DNA from 3 places in the Pseudomonas caspiana genome. Region 1 is predicted to be linked to each of the others. Evidence: predicted binding sites of a transcription regulator. Region 1 holds the regulator's gene; each other region holds the start of a gene.
What was found. The regulator sigma-54, encoded in region 1, starts transcription at its own class of promoters, with help from an activator protein. The targets are predictions, from matches to a motif close to ANTGGCATNNANNTTGCTNT.
Positions count from the first base shown of each region.

Region 2: a site for sigma-54 is predicted at 1,746-1,765, ahead of ABRP31_RS16830 (CmpA/NrtA family ABC transporter substrate-binding protein). Genes of this name have one in related genera too.
Region 3: a site for sigma-54 is predicted at 2,223-2,242, ahead of flhA (flagellar biosynthesis protein FlhA). Genes of this name have one in related genera too.

Region 1 covers NZ_CP167995.1:5,051,682-5,057,280, reverse strand. The annotation lists gene ABRP31_RS22950 (HPr family phosphocarrier protein) at 1-111, opposite strand, end outside; gene rapZ (RNase adapter RapZ) at 128-985, opposite strand; gene ptsN (PTS IIA-like nitrogen regulatory protein PtsN) at 988-1,452, opposite strand; gene hpf (ribosome hibernation-promoting factor, HPF/YfiA family) at 1,466-1,774, opposite strand; gene ABRP31_RS22930 (RNA polymerase factor sigma-54) at 1,904-3,397, opposite strand; gene lptB (LPS export ABC transporter ATP-binding protein) at 3,582-4,307, opposite strand; gene lptA (lipopolysaccharide transport periplasmic protein LptA) at 4,307-4,852, opposite strand; gene lptC (LPS export ABC transporter periplasmic protein LptC) at 4,839-5,411, opposite strand; gene ABRP31_RS22910 (HAD family hydrolase) at 5,425-5,599, opposite strand, start outside.
Region 2 covers NZ_CP167995.1:3,667,611-3,673,209, forward strand. The annotation lists gene rmf (ribosome modulation factor) at 183-398, shown strand; gene ABRP31_RS16825 (quinone-dependent dihydroorotate dehydrogenase) at 509-1,540, opposite strand; gene ABRP31_RS16830 (CmpA/NrtA family ABC transporter substrate-binding protein) at 1,941-3,149, shown strand; gene ABRP31_RS16835 (ANTAR domain-containing response regulator) at 3,163-3,738, shown strand; gene ABRP31_RS16840 (NarK/NasA family nitrate transporter) at 4,186-5,397, shown strand; gene ABRP31_RS16845 (bifunctional protein-serine/threonine kinase/phosphatase) at 5,406-5,599, shown strand, end outside.
Region 3 covers NZ_CP167995.1:1,759,888-1,765,486, reverse strand. The annotation lists gene flhF (flagellar biosynthesis protein FlhF) at 1-21, opposite strand, end outside; gene flhA (flagellar biosynthesis protein FlhA) at 33-2,162, opposite strand; gene ABRP31_RS07965 (IS481 family transposase) at 2,503-3,678, shown strand; gene flhB (flagellar biosynthesis protein FlhB) at 3,927-5,063, opposite strand; gene fliR (flagellar biosynthetic protein FliR) at 5,065-5,599, opposite strand, start outside.

The DNA of each region.
Region 1 (5,599 bases):
GCGCCCCACGCGGATCTGACAGGGAAACTTGCCGGCGACCCCAACGAATTTGGCGGCTGCGCGGGCGTGCAGGCCCAGCTTGTTGATAATGGTTATTTGAAGAGCGGGCATCGCAGAGGAAGTCCTTTCAGCTTAAGTCGCGGTGGCGAACCTGAACGTTTTTGAGGGATTGTTGCAGGACCTGACCCAGACGCTCGGTCAGGTACACCGAGCGGTGATGGCCGCCGGTACAGCCTATGGCTATAGTGACGTACGAGCGGTTGCTGGCAGCGAAGCGCGGCAACCACTTGTTGAGATAAGTGAATATGTCCTGAAACATCTCTTCGACATCAGGCTGCGCAGCCAGGTAGTCGACAACCGCCTGGTCCTTGCCCGACTGCTCTCGCAGTTCAGGCTTCCAGTAGGGGTTGGGCAAGCAGCGGACGTCGAACACCAGATCGGCATCCACCGGCATGCCGCGCTTGAACCCGAAGGATTCGATCAGGAATGCCGTACCCGGCTCCGGCTTGTTCAGCAAGCGAAGCTTCAGCGTATCGCGCAGTTGATAGAGGTTCAGGTGGGTCGTGTTGATCTTCAGGTCGGCAAGATCAATGATCGGCCCCAGCAACGCGGTCTCGTCCCGAATGGCTTCTGCCAGTGAGCGGTTGGCGTTACTTAATGGGTGGCGACGGCGGGTTTCAGAGAAGCGCTTGAAGAGGGTTGATTCATCTGCGTCCAGGTACAGCACGTCGCACTGGATATTGCGTGAACGAACTTCTTCAAGCATCTGCGGGAAGCGTGTCAGGTGGCTGGGTAGATTGCGCGCATCGATAGATACGGCTAACAGCGGTTCGGCGAGTTCGGTATTGATCAATGCGCGTTCGGCAAGCTCCGGGAGAAGCCCGGCCGGAAGGTTATCAACGCAGTAAAAGCCGTTGTCTTCCAGCACATCAAGCGCCGTGCTTTTGCCGGAGCCTGAGCGACCACTAACGATGATCATGCGCATGATTAGTGCCCGTTCTGCTCGTTCAGTACCACCTGATAGAGCGCTTCATTGCTCGCGGCGCTGCGCAGGCGTTCACGCACTTCTTTACGGTCGAGCATGCTGGCGATCTGGCGCAGCAACTCCAGGTGTGCATCGGTAGCGGCTTCCGGAACCAGCAGGACAAACAGCAAGTCCACGGGCGCGCCGTCGATGGCGTCGAAATCTACAGGGGCGTTCAGGTGCAGCAGTGCACTGATGGGCGAAGCACAGCCCTTCAGGCGACAGTGCGGAATGGCGATGCCATTGCCAAAGCCGGTAGAGCCAAGTTTCTCGCGGGCGACAAGGCTCTCGAACACGACTTGCGAGTCCAGATCAGGCACTTCTCTGCCGATCAGGTTGGCAATTTGTTCGAGGACTTTTTTCTTGCTGCCGCCCGGCACGTTCACGAGTGAACGGCCGGGGGTCAGGATATTTTCTAATCGGATCATGTTTGGGGGGTTATCAGCGAGCCGTCGCACCCTGAAGGAGGCTGAGCTGCTTTTCCTTATGCTTGAGCAGTTGTCTATCCAGCTTGTCGGTCAAAAGGTCGATTGCCGCGTACATGTCATCATGTTCCGCATTGGCGACGACCTTTGAGCCGGGGATGTGCAGGGTGGCTTCGATTTTCTGTTTCAGCTTCTCGACCTCCATGATGACCTGCACATTAGTGATCTTGTCGAAGTGGCGCTCCAGTCGTCCGAGTTTTTCGGTGATGTAGTCGCGTAGGGCGTCGGTCACATCCAGTTGATGTCCACTGATGTTGACTTGCATACCGCTTTCTCCTTATTGCCAGTGCATAAAGAGGCAGGCTTTTGCCTGCCACTGGAACGCTGTGGCTAGCAACCGGGTTGCGTAAAGCCGTCACGGGCAATGCTCGCTGGGCTACTACTGTACCTCTCGTCACATCAGTCGCTTGCGTTCGCTTGACGGCGCTATGCCAAGTGATTCGCGGTATTTGGCTACTGTGCGACGGGCTACTTGAATGCCTTGTGCCTCCAGTAAACCAGCGATCTTGCTGTCACTCAACGGCTTTTTCTGATTTTCCGCCGCAACCAGTTTTTTGATGATCGCCCGAATCGCTGTCGACGAACATTCACCGCCCTCGGAGGTGCTTACGTGGCTGGAGAAGAAATATTTCAACTCGTAAATACCGCGGGGGGTATGCATGAATTTCTGTGTGGTTACACGGGAGATGGTCGACTCGTGCATGCCTACCGCTTCAGCGATGTCATGCAGGACCAGTGGCTTCATAGCCTCATCGCCGTACTCAAGGAAGCCGCGCTGGTGTTCGACGATTTGCGTGGCGACCTTCATCAGCGTTTCATTGCGGCTCTGCAGGCTTTTGATGAACCAGCGTGCCTCTTGCAGCTGATTGCGCATGAACGTGTTGTCGGCGCTGGTATCGGCGCGGCGGACAAAACCGGCGTACTGCGGGTTCACGCGCAGGCGCGGGACTGATTCCTGATTGAGCTCAACCAGCCAGCGTTCATTGTCTTTGCGGACGATGACATCCGGCACCACGTATTCGGCTTCGGTGGATTCGATTTGCGAACCGGGCCGGGGGTTGAGGCTTTGCACCAGTTCGATGACCTGGCGCAGCTCATCCTCTTTGAGCTTCATGCGGCGCATCAGTTGCGAGTAATCGCGGCTGCCGAGGAGGTCGATGAAATCACTGACAAGGCGCTGTGCTTCGCTGAGCCAGCGGGTTTTTGCAGGAAGCTGGCGCAGTTGCAGCAGCAGACATTCGCTTAGATTGCGAGCGCCGATGCCTGCTGGTTCAAACTGCTGGATGCGGTGCAGCACGGCTTCGATCTCATCAAGCTCGATATCAAGCTCGGGATCAAAGGCGTCGAGAATCTCTTCCAGCGTCTCGTCCAGATATCCTTGATTGTTGATGCAGTCGATCAGTGTCACGGCGATCAAGCGATCGGTGTCGGACATCGGTGCCAGATTCAGTTGCCAGAGCAAATGGCTTTGCAGGCTTTCACCGGCTGAGGTGCGGGTAGTGAAGTCCCACTCATCGTCATCGTTGCTGGGCAGGCTGCTGGCGCTGGTCTGATAGACGTCTTCCCAGGCGGTATCGACAGGCAGTTCGTTGGGGATGCGCTCGTTCCAGTCGCCTTCTTCAAGATTGTCCACTGTTGGAGCGGATTCCTGATAGGTCGGCTCCTGAACATCAGGGTTGGGCTTCTGCTCGATGTTGTCAGCCAGCGGATCGGCGTTGTCGAAGTCGTCGCCTTCTTCCTGGCGTTCCAGCATAGGGTTTGACTCCAGCGCCTCCTGAATCTCCTGTTGGAGGTCCAGCGTCGACAGTTGGAGTAAGCGGATGGCCTGTTGCAGCTGCGGCGTCATCGTCAGCTGCTGGCCCATTCTCAAGACTAGCGATGGTTTCATGGCTGGGGCTTAACACCTTATTCGCCGGCGCACATGCGCCATCCACTACAGAGCGCCGGGGCGCCTACATAAGCAAATTATATGCCTGAAACCGAAGTGTTTGCCTAGGGTGTGCTGGCATTTAATAAGTATCAGCACAAACACTCAGGCCTGCCCGCCTTTAACAGCGGGCACCGCAGCTTATTTACAGGCGGAACTCGTGGCCGAGGTAAACCTCTTTCACCAGCTGATTTGCCAGAATGGTTTCCGAATCGCCTTCGGCGATCAACTGCCCGTCATTGACGATGTAAGCGGTTTCACAGATGTCCAGAGTTTCACGGACGTTGTGATCGGTGATCAGCACGCCGATGCCCTTGGCTTTCAGATGGTGGATGATCTGCTTGATATCGCCTACGGAAATCGGGTCTACACCAGCAAAAGGTTCGTCGAGCAGAATGAACTTCGGCGCGGTCGCAAGTGCGCGGGCGATCTCTACCCGGCGGCGCTCACCACCGGACAAGCTCATACCCAGGTTGTCGCGAATGTGAGTGATGTGGAATTCCTGTAGCAGGCTTTCCAGCTCCTTGCGGCGTCCTTCGCGGTCCAGCTCCTGGCGAGTTTCGAGAATCGCCATGATGTTGTCTGCAACCGAAAGCTTGCGAAAGATCGAGGCTTCCTGTGGCAGGTAGCCGATACCTGCGCGGGCGCGTCCGTGCATGGGCTGGTGGCTTACATCCAGATCGTCAATCAGCACGCGTCCTTGGTCCGCCTGGACCAAGCCGACAATCATGTAGAAGCATGTGGTCTTGCCAGCGCCGTTAGGCCCCAGCAATCCTACGATCTGGCCGCTGTCGATAGACAGGCTCACATCACGCACGACCTGACGGCCCTTGTAGCTTTTAGCCAAATGCTGGGCTTTCAGGGTCGCCATTACGGGGCCTTCTGCTGGTCGGTTTTCTTTTTCGGCTGGATAACCATGTCGATACGCGGTCGCGGCGTGGTCACTTTGCTGCCGCCATTGGCGCGACCTGCGCTCACAATCTGCTTAACCGTGTCGTAAACGATCTTCTCGCCTTCGGAGGTGTTGCCATCGTTGATGACCTTGGCCTTGTCGATCAGCACAATACGATCCTGGGCAGCGTAGTACTGGATAGTGATCGCGTAGGCTTGAACGATTGGCTTGTCCACTGACGGCTTTTGCTCGTAGTAGGCAAGGTTGCCAACCGAGGTGAAGACGTCGACTTCGCCCTGGGCATTACGTGTGATGGTCACAGTGTTGCCTGTGATCTTCATCGAACCCTGGGTGATGATTACGTTGCCCTTGTAGGTGGCAACGCCTTTCTTGTCATCGAGTTGTGCGTCGTCTGACTGAATGTGAATCGGCTGATCGCGATCAGTCGGCAGGGACCAGGCGCTCGCGCTTCCCAGTGCTGCACCCAGGCCGAGCAAAAAAGGAAGGGTTTTAACGAGCCTCATACTGTCCTCTTACTTTAGATAGCAGGTCCATCCTGCCGTCGTTCAAATACGCTTTCATTCCCTTGGCCGTCGTCACACCGCCAGCGCCGTCGATTCTAACGGCTTGCTCGGTCTGCGCATATTGCTTCTGTGGGAATACGGTCATTCGACTGCTGGTGATAATGGTCGTACGGTTTTTGTCGTCGGTTCGTGCTACGCGAACCGAATCGATCAGCTCGACCTGCTCGCCGCCTGGCGACACTTCACCCGTTTTGCTCTGGATGTGCCAAGGATAGAGAGTGCCACGGTACATCTGCAGGTCTGGCGTGGTCAGCATTGTTACGTCAGTGGCCTTGATATGCTCGACCTTGTCGGCAGTCATTTCGTACTGCAATTTGCCATCCGGCAGATACTGCACGCTGTGCGCATTGATTGCGTAAAAATCGATGGCGCTCTCGTCCACTGTTGCAGCCGGTTGCTCCATGAAGCTTTCCGGGCTGATGTTCCAGTAGCCTGCGGCTGCCAGCAAAAATGCCAGCACGCCGAGGGTCAGAAACGTTCGAATTCTTTTGCTAAGCATAAATGGCTTCTATCTATAAGTAGGCGGCGTGAGCGGCTTCAAGGCTGCCTTGAGCGCTCATGATCAATTCACAGAACTCGCGAGCCGCGCCTTCGCCACCGCGTGCCTGGGTGATGCCATGGGCGTGCTGCCGGACAAAAGTGGCCGCATTGGCCACCGCCATGCCCATGCCGACACGCCGAATGACT
Region 2 (5,599 bases), 1.4 Mb from region 1:
ATGACAAAACGATCATTCACAGCACCCTAACCATTGGTTAGAAATCACCACAGGTTGTCACCGCAACGGTAACGACACCACGCCCGCGACGCCGGCAGCGGGCACCAACGGCAGAAGCATTCTGCCCGACCTCGACATGAGGTCTCAGGGACATAACAGTCAACAAACGAGGGCAACACCCTATGAGAAGACTTAAGCGTGATCCGTTGGAAAGAGCATTTTTACGCGGATATCAGTACGGCGTTCATGGTAAATCCCGTGAGCTTTGCCCTTTTACTCTACCGTCGGTGCGCCAAGCCTGGATCAATGGCTGGCGAGAAGGACGCGGCGACAACTGGGACGGTATGACCGGCACTGCGGGAATCCACAGACTCAACGAACTTCACGCGGTCGGATAATCAGGTAACTTCCGATCAGTCCATCAAATCTCTGAACCGATTCAAAACCAGAAGCGTCCCATCCGGGCGCTGGGCGCAAGCCCAAGGGGCTCCTTCAAGGAGCCCCTTTTTTAGCCTCGGCTTTTGCCCATCGCAGCAATCGCATCCACCGACTCACGAATCAATGCCGGGCCTTTATAGATAAAGCCGGAATAGATCTGCACCAGGCTCGCACCTGCAGCGATTTTCTCAGCCGCGTGCTTGCCTTCGGTGATGCCGCCCGCGGCAATGATCGGCATCCGCCCAGCCAGTTCACCAGCCAGAACCTTGACCGTATGGGTGCTCTTCTCGCGCACTGGAGCACCGGACAAACCGCCCGCCTCGTCACCATGCGGCAAGCCTTCGACGCCGACGCGGCTCAGGGTGGTGTTGGTAGCGATCACCGCATCCATACCCGACTCGATCAAGGCTGCGGCAACCAGCACGGTTTCTTCGTCGGTCATGTCGGGCGCAATCTTGATGGCCAGCGGCACACGCTTGCCATGCAACTGGGTCAGTGCTTCCTGACGAACACGCAACGCTTCAAGCAACTGCTTGAGCGAGTCGCCGAACTGCAGGCTGCGCAGGCCCGGGGTATTGGGCGAACTGACATTGACCGTTACATAGCTGGCATGGGCGTAAACCTTGTCCAGACAGATCAGATAGTCGTCCACCGCTCGCTCGACTGGCGTGTCGAAGTTCTTGCCGATGTTGATACCCAGAATGCCTTTGTAGCTGGCGGCCTGGACCCGAGCCACCAGGTTATCGACACCCAGATTATTGAAACCCATGCGGTTGATGATTGCTTCAGCCTGCGGCAAACGGAAAATCCGCGGCTTGGGGTTGCCCGGCTGAGGACGCGGCGTCACGGTACCAATTTCAACGAAACCGAAACCCAACTGGGCAAAGCCGTCGATGGCCGCGCCATTCTTGTCCAGACCGGCAGCCAGGCCGACCGGATTGGGAAATTCCAGGCCCATGACGTTCACCGGCAGACGCGCCGGTGCCTTGCTCAACAGGCCATTGATACCCAATCGGCCACCAGCGCCAATCAGATCCAGCGACAGGTCGTGGGAGGTTTCCGGGGAAAGTTTGAACAGTAACTGGCGGGCCAGGTTATACATGGGCGGGCGCGGCTCGTAAGAAGCTGAATTCAGGGCGGCGATTATAAACGTCTGAGCGATTGCGTGCGAGGCATGCCTGCGGGCTTTTGCAGTATAGGTATCAACACAACTTCTATATTGAGCGCCTATCCACTACCGCAAAAATGGATATGTACACGACATGAAACCTGTGTGCGTACCTATGCCACGACAAGGTGAGAACGGCACTGGCATATCGCTTGCTTGACTTAGACTAATAGCAGCGTGCCAACGAGGGCCCGATGCACCGACAATGGCGTCGTTCCGTCTTTGCTTTTTGCGAAGGATTGAACGACGCTTTTTTTATGAAAGATTCCTGCCAGCCTGGCGCGGACATGCCCGCCCCACACGCAGTTGTCATGGCAGAGGACAGATGACACTTATGAATGAGCCCACAAGAAACCCATTGGCTTGGGTAGCTGGCAGCGATGCACCAGAGATCAACTGCCTCGACATTGGCTTCATGCCGCTGTCCGACAGCGCCTCAATAGTAGTTGCCGCAACACAAGGCTTCGCCCAGCCCTACGGCCTGAGCCTGAACCTCAAACGTCAGCCGTCGTGGGCAAGTCTGCGCGACAAACTGGTCAGCGGCGAATTGCACGCGGCCCACAGTCTCTACGGATTGATCTATGCCGTACAGCTGGGCATTGGCGGTAGCGCGGCCACCGACATGGCCGTATTGATGGGGCTGAACCAGAACGGTCAGAGCATCAACTTGTCGCGTCCGCTGCAGGACGCGGGCGTGATCACTCCTGAGGCGCTGGACCACCAGGTGCACCAAAGCGGCACAAAGCTGACCTTCGCGCAAACCTTCCCCACCGGCAACCACGCTATGTGGCTTTATTACTGGCTGGCGAGCCAGGGTATTCATCCTCTGCAGGACGTGACCAGTGTAGTGGTGCCGCCGCCGCGCATGGTTGAGCATCTGCAAGCCGGTCGCATCGATGGTTTCTGCGTGGGTGAGCCTTGGGGTGCCAGCGCAGTAGATCAGCAACTGGGCTTTACCTTCGCCACCACTCAGGCGATCTGGCCCAACCACCCGGAAAAAGTACTGGGCTGCACCCGGGAGTTTGTCGAGCAGAATCCTAACACCGCACGGGCGCTGGTCATGGCCGTACTGGAAGCCAGTCGCTTCATCGAGTCCAGTGACGAGAACCGACGCAGCACCGCGCAATTGCTCAGCGGCGTGGATTATCTCGACGCGCCTGCCAGTTGCATCGAGCCGCGCTTGCTGGGTGATTACCGCGACGGGCTGGGTAACCAATGGCACGATCATCACGCTTTGCGCTTTCACGGCAATGGTGACGTCAACCTGCCGTACCTGTCCGACGGCATGTGGTTCATGACGCAGTTTCGCCGCTGGGGATTGCTGCGTGAAGATCCGGACTATCTCAATGTTGCCAAAGGCGTGCACCAACTGGCGCTTTATCGTCAGGCCGCCGAAGCGCTGGATATACCGGTTCCGACTGCAACGGTGCGCAGCAGCCAGTTGATCGATGGCAAGGTCTGGGACGGCTCTGACCCGGCCGGCTATGCCCGCAGCTTCAAGCTTCACGCCATGGCCAACGCGGCCGCCGCCCTGACTCAATGAGGAGCTGACGATTATGCTGCGTATCCTCTTGATCAATGACACGGCAAAAAAAGTCGGGCGCCTGAAAGCCGCGCTCAGCGAAGCGGGCTTTGAAGTGATTGATGAGTCCGGACTGATCATCGACTTGCCCGCACGGGTTGAAGCGCTTCGCCCCGATGTGATCCTGATCGACACTGAATCCCCGGGCCGCGATGTCATGGAACAGGTCGTGATGGTCAGTCGCGACCAACCACGCCCCATCGTGATGTTCACCGACGAGCATGATCCGGGGGTGATGCGTCAGGCAATCAAGTCGGGGGTCAGCGCGTACATCGTCGAGGGCATTCATGCCCAGCGTCTACAGCCAATTCTCGATGTGGCCATGGCACGTTTTGAGAGCGATCAGGCCTTGCGTGCCCAGCTTCAGGCACGGGATCAGCAATTGGCCGAACGCAAACGCATCGAACTGGCCAAGGGCTTGCTCATGAAAATGAAGGAGTGCAAGGAAGAAGAGGCCTACACCTTGATGCGCCGTCAGGCCATGAGCAAACAGCAGAAGCTGATTCAGGTGGCGGAGCAGATTATCGCGATGAGTGAGTTGCTGGGGTGAGGCTGCCCCCCTCCGGATTTGAAATACAACCATGTGGGAGCAGAGCTTGGTCTGGGCGGCATTCCGACGATGAAGCTGGACGCGGTTCACTTTAGATCGCGTCCAGCCTCATCGTCGGAATGCCGCCCAGACCCAGCTCTGCTCCCACAGGATTGCATTCCAAAATGAGGTGAAGGGGACGATTCTCCATCTGGCCCAGCTTTTGCTAGTTAATCAACACAGGTAACCAACGGCGGTTGCCCCACTCTACGACAAAGACGTCGCACACCTCTTTCGCCAACGCGAATCGGGTTGCGGCGTTTTTTGCGTTTTGGCCCCAGTGATCGGGGTCGGTGGTGCTGCCGAGGTTATGGACGCCCCACCTGCAGGTCTCTACAGCGTCAAGCCCTTACGGTTCGGGTCCGTGCCCGAAACAACAGATCTTCCTTTTTGCAGATGAGGTGTTCAATGAATACAAGCTTCTGGAAGGCCGGCCACAAACCGACCCTGTTCGCCGCCTTTCTGTATTTCGATCTGAGCTTCATGGTCTGGTACCTGCTCGGCCCGATGGCTGTGCAAATTGCGACAGACCTGCAGCTGACCACCCAACAACGCGGCCTGATGGTAGCAACGCCGATTCTGGCGGGCGCCCTGCTGCGCTTCGTGATGGGGATTGTGGCGGATCAACTGTCGCCGAAAACCGCCGGGATCATCGGCCAGGTCATCGTCATCGTCGCGCTGTTCAGCGCCTGGAATCTGGGTATTCACACCTATGAGCAGGCGCTCTTGCTGGGCGTGTTCCTCGGTGTCGCCGGTGCGTCGTTCGCGGTCGCGTTGCCGCTGGCGTCCCAGTGGTATCCGCCAGAGCATCAGGGCAAGGCGATGGGCATTGCCGGTGCAGGCAACTCCGGCACGGTGCTGGCCGCGTTGATTGCTCCGGTGCTGGCTGCTGCGTTTGGCTGGAGCAACGTTTTCGGCTTCGCGGTCATCCCGCTGGTCCTGACCCTGATCGCTTTTTCGCTGATGGCGCGTAATGCGCCAGAGCGCGCCAAACCCAAGTCCATGGGCGACTACCTCAAGGCGCTGGGTGATCGTGACAGCTGGTGGTTCATGTTTTTCTATAGCGTTACCTTCGGCGGCTTCATCGGCCTGGCCAGCGCCCTGCCCGGTTACTTCAATGACCAATACGGCCTGAGTCCGGTGACTGCCGGCTACTACACCGCAGCCTGCGTGTTCGGCGGTAGCCTGATGCGCCCGCTGGGCGGCGCTCTGGCTGACCGTTTCGGCGGTATTCGAACCCTGGCGGGCATGTACGCGGTGGCGGCTATCTGCATCGCGGCCGTTGGCTTCAACCTGCCCAGCTCTTGGGCGGCACTGGCCTTGTTTGTTGCGGCCATGCTCGGTCTGGGTGCAGGCAATGGCGCAGTGTTCCAACTGGTGCCACAACGTTTCCGCAAGGAAATTGGCGTCATGACCGGCCTGATCGGCATGGCCGGCGGCATTGGTGGCTTCCTGCTTGCCGCAGGTCTGGGCTCGATCAAGCAACACACCGGTGACTATCAGATGGGCCTGTGGTTGTTTGCATTTCTCGGCGTATTGGCGTGGTTCGGCCTGCTCAACGTCAAGCGCCGCTGGAGAACCACCTGGGGTTCGGCAGCTGTAACCGCTGCTCGCGTCTGAGGCAATCCATGAGCTTGCAGTTGAGCCTTGCTCAATTCAGCGCCAGCGGCCCGCGGGCGGAGAATCAGGACGCCATGCGCCTGGTGACTCCGGCCCCGGGGCTTGCCGCCAGCAAGGGCTATTTGTTTGCCTTGGCGGACGGTGTCAGCCAATGCGTCGATGGCGCCCTCGCGGCGCAATCAACCTTGCAGGCGCTGGCGCT
Region 3 (5,599 bases), 3.0 Mb from region 1:
GAAAAATCGCTTAACTTGCATGACTCACTACCTCAGCCGTTAGGCCCGACAGTCGCTACGATGGTTACTTGCTTGTTGTCAGGAATTTCCTGATACGCCAACACATGCATATTCGGTACAGCCAACCGCCCAAACCGCGACAGCATGGCCCGAACCGGGCCGGCTACCAGCAGAATCACTGGCAAGCCTTGCATCTCCTGACGCTGGGCGGCGTCGATCAGCGAACGCTGAAGTTTTTCCGCCATGCTTGGCTCTAGAAGAACGCCTTCTTCCTGACCCTGACCAGCCTTCTGCAAACTATTGAGCAATATCTGTTCCAACCTTGGCTCCAGCGTGATAACTGGTAGCTCCGGCTCAATGCCTACAATGCTTTGCACGATTGCACGGCTCAATCCGACCCGAACCGCAGCAACCAATGCGGCGGTATCTTGACTCCGCTGAGCATTATTGGCGATAGCTTCGGCGATGGTCCGGATATCCCGTACAGGGACCTGCTCGGACAGCAGCGCCTGCAATACCTTGAGCAGAGCCGACAACGAAAGGATGCCAGGCACGAGCTCTTCAGCCAGTTTAGGTGAGCCTTTAGCCAGCAATTGCATCAATTGCTGCACTTCCTCATGACCAATCAGCTCGTGCGAATGCTTGTAGAGAATCTGGTTCAGGTGAGTGGCGACCACAGTACTGGCATCCACTACGGTGTAACCCAGCGATTGAGCCTGACTACGCTGGCTGATTTCAATCCAGACCGCTTCCAGACCAAACGCCGGGTCCTTGGCGGTAATACCGTTCAACGATCCGAAGACCTGACCAGGGTTGATCGCCAGTTCCCGGTCGGGATAGATCTCTGCCTCTGCCAACGTCACGCCCATTAGCGTCAAACGATAGGCACTTGGCGCCAGATCCAGGTTGTCGCGAATGTGTACGGTTGGCATCAGGAAGCCCAACTCTTGGGAAAGCTTCTTACGCACACCCTTGATCCGCGCCAGGAGCTGACCACCCTGATTGCGGTCCACCAGCGGAATGAGGCGATAGCCCACTTCCAGGCCAATCATATCGATCGGCGTTACATCATCCCAACCCAATTCTTTGGAGTCCTGAGCGCGAGTTGGCGATGGCAGCATTTCTTGCTGACGCTTGACCTCTTCCAGCGCCATGACCTTGACCCGGTCCTCTTTCTTCCACAGCACGTAAGCGATGCCGCAAGCAACAAGGCCCAGGCTGATGAAGGAAAAGTGCGGCATGCCTGGCACAAGGCCCATCACGATCATGATCGCGCCAGATACACCCAGTGCTTTCCACGAGGTAAACATCTGACGGTTAATCATTTTGCCCATTTCTTCCGAACCGGAAGCACGGGTCACCATGATTGCTGCGGCGGTGGACAACAGCAGTGATGGCAATTGCGCCACCAAACCGTCACCAATGGTCAGCAGCGTGTAAATCCTGCCAGCGTCGGCGAAGGTCATGCCGTGCTGCAGCATGCCAACCAGCATGCCGCCGATGAGGTTGATAAACAGGATCAGCAAACCAGCGATGGCGTCACCACGAACAAACTTGCTCGCACCGTCCATGGAACCGTAGAACTCGGCCTCCTGAGCGACTTCGAGACGGCGACGCTTGGCTTCTGGCTGATCGATCAAGCCAGCGTTCAAATCGGCGTCGATAGCCATTTGCTTGCCAGGCATGGCGTCCAGGGTGAAACGCGCGCTCACCTCAGAGATACGCCCGGCACCCTTGGTGATTACCACGAAGTTGATGATCATCAGGATGGCAAAAACCACGATACCGACGACGTAGTTACCACCGATCACCACTTCACCAAAAGCCTGAATCACCTTACCTGCAGCGGCGTGACCGTCTTGACCGTGAAGCATGACCACGCGGGTCGAGGCCACGTTGAGCGCGAGACGCAACAGCGTGGCAACCAGCAGAATGGTCGGAAATACCGAAAAATCGAGTGGGCGCAGTGCGTATACGCAGACCAACAGGACCACGATGGACAACGCAATGTTGAATGTGAAAAACACATCCAGCAGAAACGGCGGGATGGGCAACATCATCATTGCCATCATGACCAACAGCAACAACGGAACGCCCAACTGACCACGGCCGAGGCCTGCCAGATTGCTGCGTGCGCTACTGATTAACTGAGAGCGTTCCACCGATTATTCACCTGCGCACTAAATCAAAACTTTGACGCCGATGGCGACCTGATATGACCTATTGCAAGAAGCTTTCCAACTGTGGAATCGGTGATGAAATAGCGGGCGGGGTCTGTAAGAAAGTGTGAGATGGGGGTGGTCATTTAGTGATTTGTGTACATATCCGTTACTGGGTAACGGCGGCTTTATGGTTCCGCCCTTACGGCGGGTCACTTTCGAAAAGCGCGAAAGTAACCAAAGCGCTCTTGCCAGTATGACTCACCCACATGGGTTACAAATCAGTTCACGCACATAGGTAACAGTTTTTAACTGGCAGGGTCGATTTCGCGAGGATCTGACCATGCCCTGGAAAGAGCTGAAACCTATGGACCTTAAAGTGATGTTTATCGCCGACTACCTGTCCCAGAAGCACAGCCTTAGCCAACTGTGCCGGGACTATGAGGTCAGCCGAAAGACTGGGTATAAGTGGATCAGGCGTTACGAGGCAGAGGGTCCGAGCGGGCTTGATGAACATAGCCGCTGCCGCCACAACCAAACCTACGTGGTGCCCTTGGTGGTGAAGCAGGCAATCGTTGAGTTTCGCTTAATTGGCGAGACGATCCCCGGCCCGAAGAAGATTCAGAACAGCCTCATGCAGCGTTTCCCAGACCAGGATCCGCCCTCTAAAACGACCATTTACAACATTCTCAAAGCAGCTGATTTGATTACCCCCAAGCCATTGCGCCGACGGGTGGCTGTGTATCCCAAGCCTTTACGTAAGGCAGAAAATCCCAACCAGTTATTCAGTGCTGACTACAAGGGCCAATACCTGACCGGAGCAGGGATTTGGTGTTATCCGCTGACGATCATGGATCATGCCAGCCGGTTTTTGCTGGCTTGCCAGAGCATGAGCAGCACCAATCTCAAGGAAACACAGCAAACCTTCGAAAGGGTTTTTCGCGAATACGGCCTGCCAGAGCGTATTCGTACTGACAATGGGATTCCGTTTGCCAGCACCAGTCGTGCAGGGCTGTCACAGCTGTCGATCTGGTGGATGAGACTTGGGATCATTCCTGAGCGAATCGAGCCCGGTCGCCCAGACCAGAATGGGCGGCATGAGCGTATGCACCGGACGCTGAAAAGTACGTTACCTCATCCATCGGCAATTGCCTGGGAGGCCCAGCAGCGCCACTTTGATCGCTTCCTGCAGCACTACAATTACGAGCGTGGACACGAGGCGCTTGGTCAGAAAACGCCTGCTGCTTGCTATACGCCTTCAACTCGAATGTACCCAGAAACGCTACCGGAAATGACCTATGCGAGTCATATTGAGAGTTACCTGGCCGACAGTAGCGGAATCATCAATCGAGGAGGCATGCGGGTTTATGTGGGCAATTTACTTTGTCATCAGACCATCGGAATGGAGATGATCGGTGATGGGGTATGGAATGTAATCTTCGGTCCGGTGATCTTGGGCCATGTGAATGCGAGAGATGCAAAAAACGGTTATGTCTCAATCAAAGTGTCACCTATGTGAATGCACTTTTTTGTAACCCATGTGGTTGATCCGTACATGCCCCACCACTTGGTGCCTCGCCTAGGCTCGGCATGCCCGAGCCTAGGCGAGGGACCAAGTGGTGGGGTAAAAGCCTTTTGCTTACTTTTGGGCCCAAAAGTGAGGCGCTGTAAAAGCGCAACCAATATCAGCCCTGAATGCGGTAACGGATATGTACTCAATAATCGCGGCCGCGACGGCGCCAGCGCAGTTAGCAGCAATAGCAAACCTCAAGAATCCCGCTGCAAATCTGGCGGAATAGTGATATCGCCCAGCGGATCCGGGCGCTTGCCCTGCCCCGCATGGTACTGACGGATCTGATACACATACGCCAGGACCTGCGCAACAGCCAGGTACAGGCCGCCCGGGATCTCCTGGTCAAGCTCGGTACTGTAATAGATCGAACGCGCCAGACCTGGCGACTCGAGAATCAGAATCTGGTTGTGCGCACCAATCTCCCGAATCTTCAACGCCACAAAGTCCACCCCCTTGGCCACCAGCATCGGCGCCCCGCCCTGCTCAGGATCGTACTTGAGCGCGACAGCAAAGTGGGTCGGGTTGGTAATGATCACATCAGCCTGGGGAATCGATTCCATCATCCGCCGCTGCGACATCTCATAACGCAGCTGACGAATCCGCTGCTTGACCTCAGGACTACCCTCCGAGTTTTTATGCTCATCGCGTACTTCCTGTTTGGTCATCAAGAGTTTTTTGTGCGCTTCCCATAGCTGGAATGGCACATCGACGGCGGCGATGAAAATAAGGCCGCAGGCCATCCACAATGTGCTCCAGCCTACAACTTGCAGACTGTGAATAATCGCCTGCTCCAATGGCTCATGGGCAATGGAAACCAGCGCGGCCTTTTCCATGTTAAGCACCACCAGCGCCACAATCAGCACGATGACGAACTTGGCGAAGGATTTCAGCAGCTCGATTAGCGCATTGGGGGAAAACATACGCTTGAGCCCGGCCAGCGGGTTCATGCGGCTGAATTTGGGGGCCAGGGACTTTGTGGCAAATAACCAACCACCCAACGAGATAGGGCCGATCACCGCAGAAGCGAGCATGACCAGTAAAAACGGCATCATGACGACCAGCGCCAGCTTGCCGGTGGCCAACAGCATGCGCCCCATGGAGCCCTGATCCATAAGGACTTCACGGGTAATGCTGAAGTTGGAGGTCATCATGTAAGACATCGCCTGGGCAATGTCCGCGCCTTCAACCAGTAACCCGATGGCGCCGGCCATCATGATTGCCAGCGTGTTCAGCTCCTTGGAACGCGCGATCTGACCTTCGGCCCGAGAATCACGGACCTTTTTATCCGTGGGGTCTTCTGTCTTGTCCTGACCATTCTCGTTCTCGGCCATGTCAGCGAGCCCTCACCATGTCGCGCAAATTCTGCAAGGCCTGAGTTGCCAGCGGCTGGTACTGATTGAGAATGTCGCCCAGGCTGAGCCACAGGATAAACATACCCAACACCAGCGTCAGCGGGAAACCGATCGAAAAAATATTCAATTGCGGAGCAGCGCGCGTCATGACGCCGAAGGCGATGTTGACCACCAGAAGTGCCGTGATTGCTGGCAACACCAGTTTCAAACCAGCCGCCATCACCCAACCCAGACCGTTGGCCAGCGCCCAGAAATTTGACACCAGCAAACCGCCGCCCACGGGCAGGGTCGTAAAGCTTTCGATCAGGGTTTCTATCACCACCAAGTGGCCGTTCATACCTAGAAACACCAGCGTGACCAGCATGGTGAAAAACTGCCCTATCACCGCCGATGACACGCCGTTGGTGGGGTCCACCATGGACGCAAAGCCCATCCCCATCTGTGTGGAAATGATCTGCCCAGCCACCACAAAGGAATGAAAGAACAACTGAAGGCACAGTCCCAGCCCTGCCCCA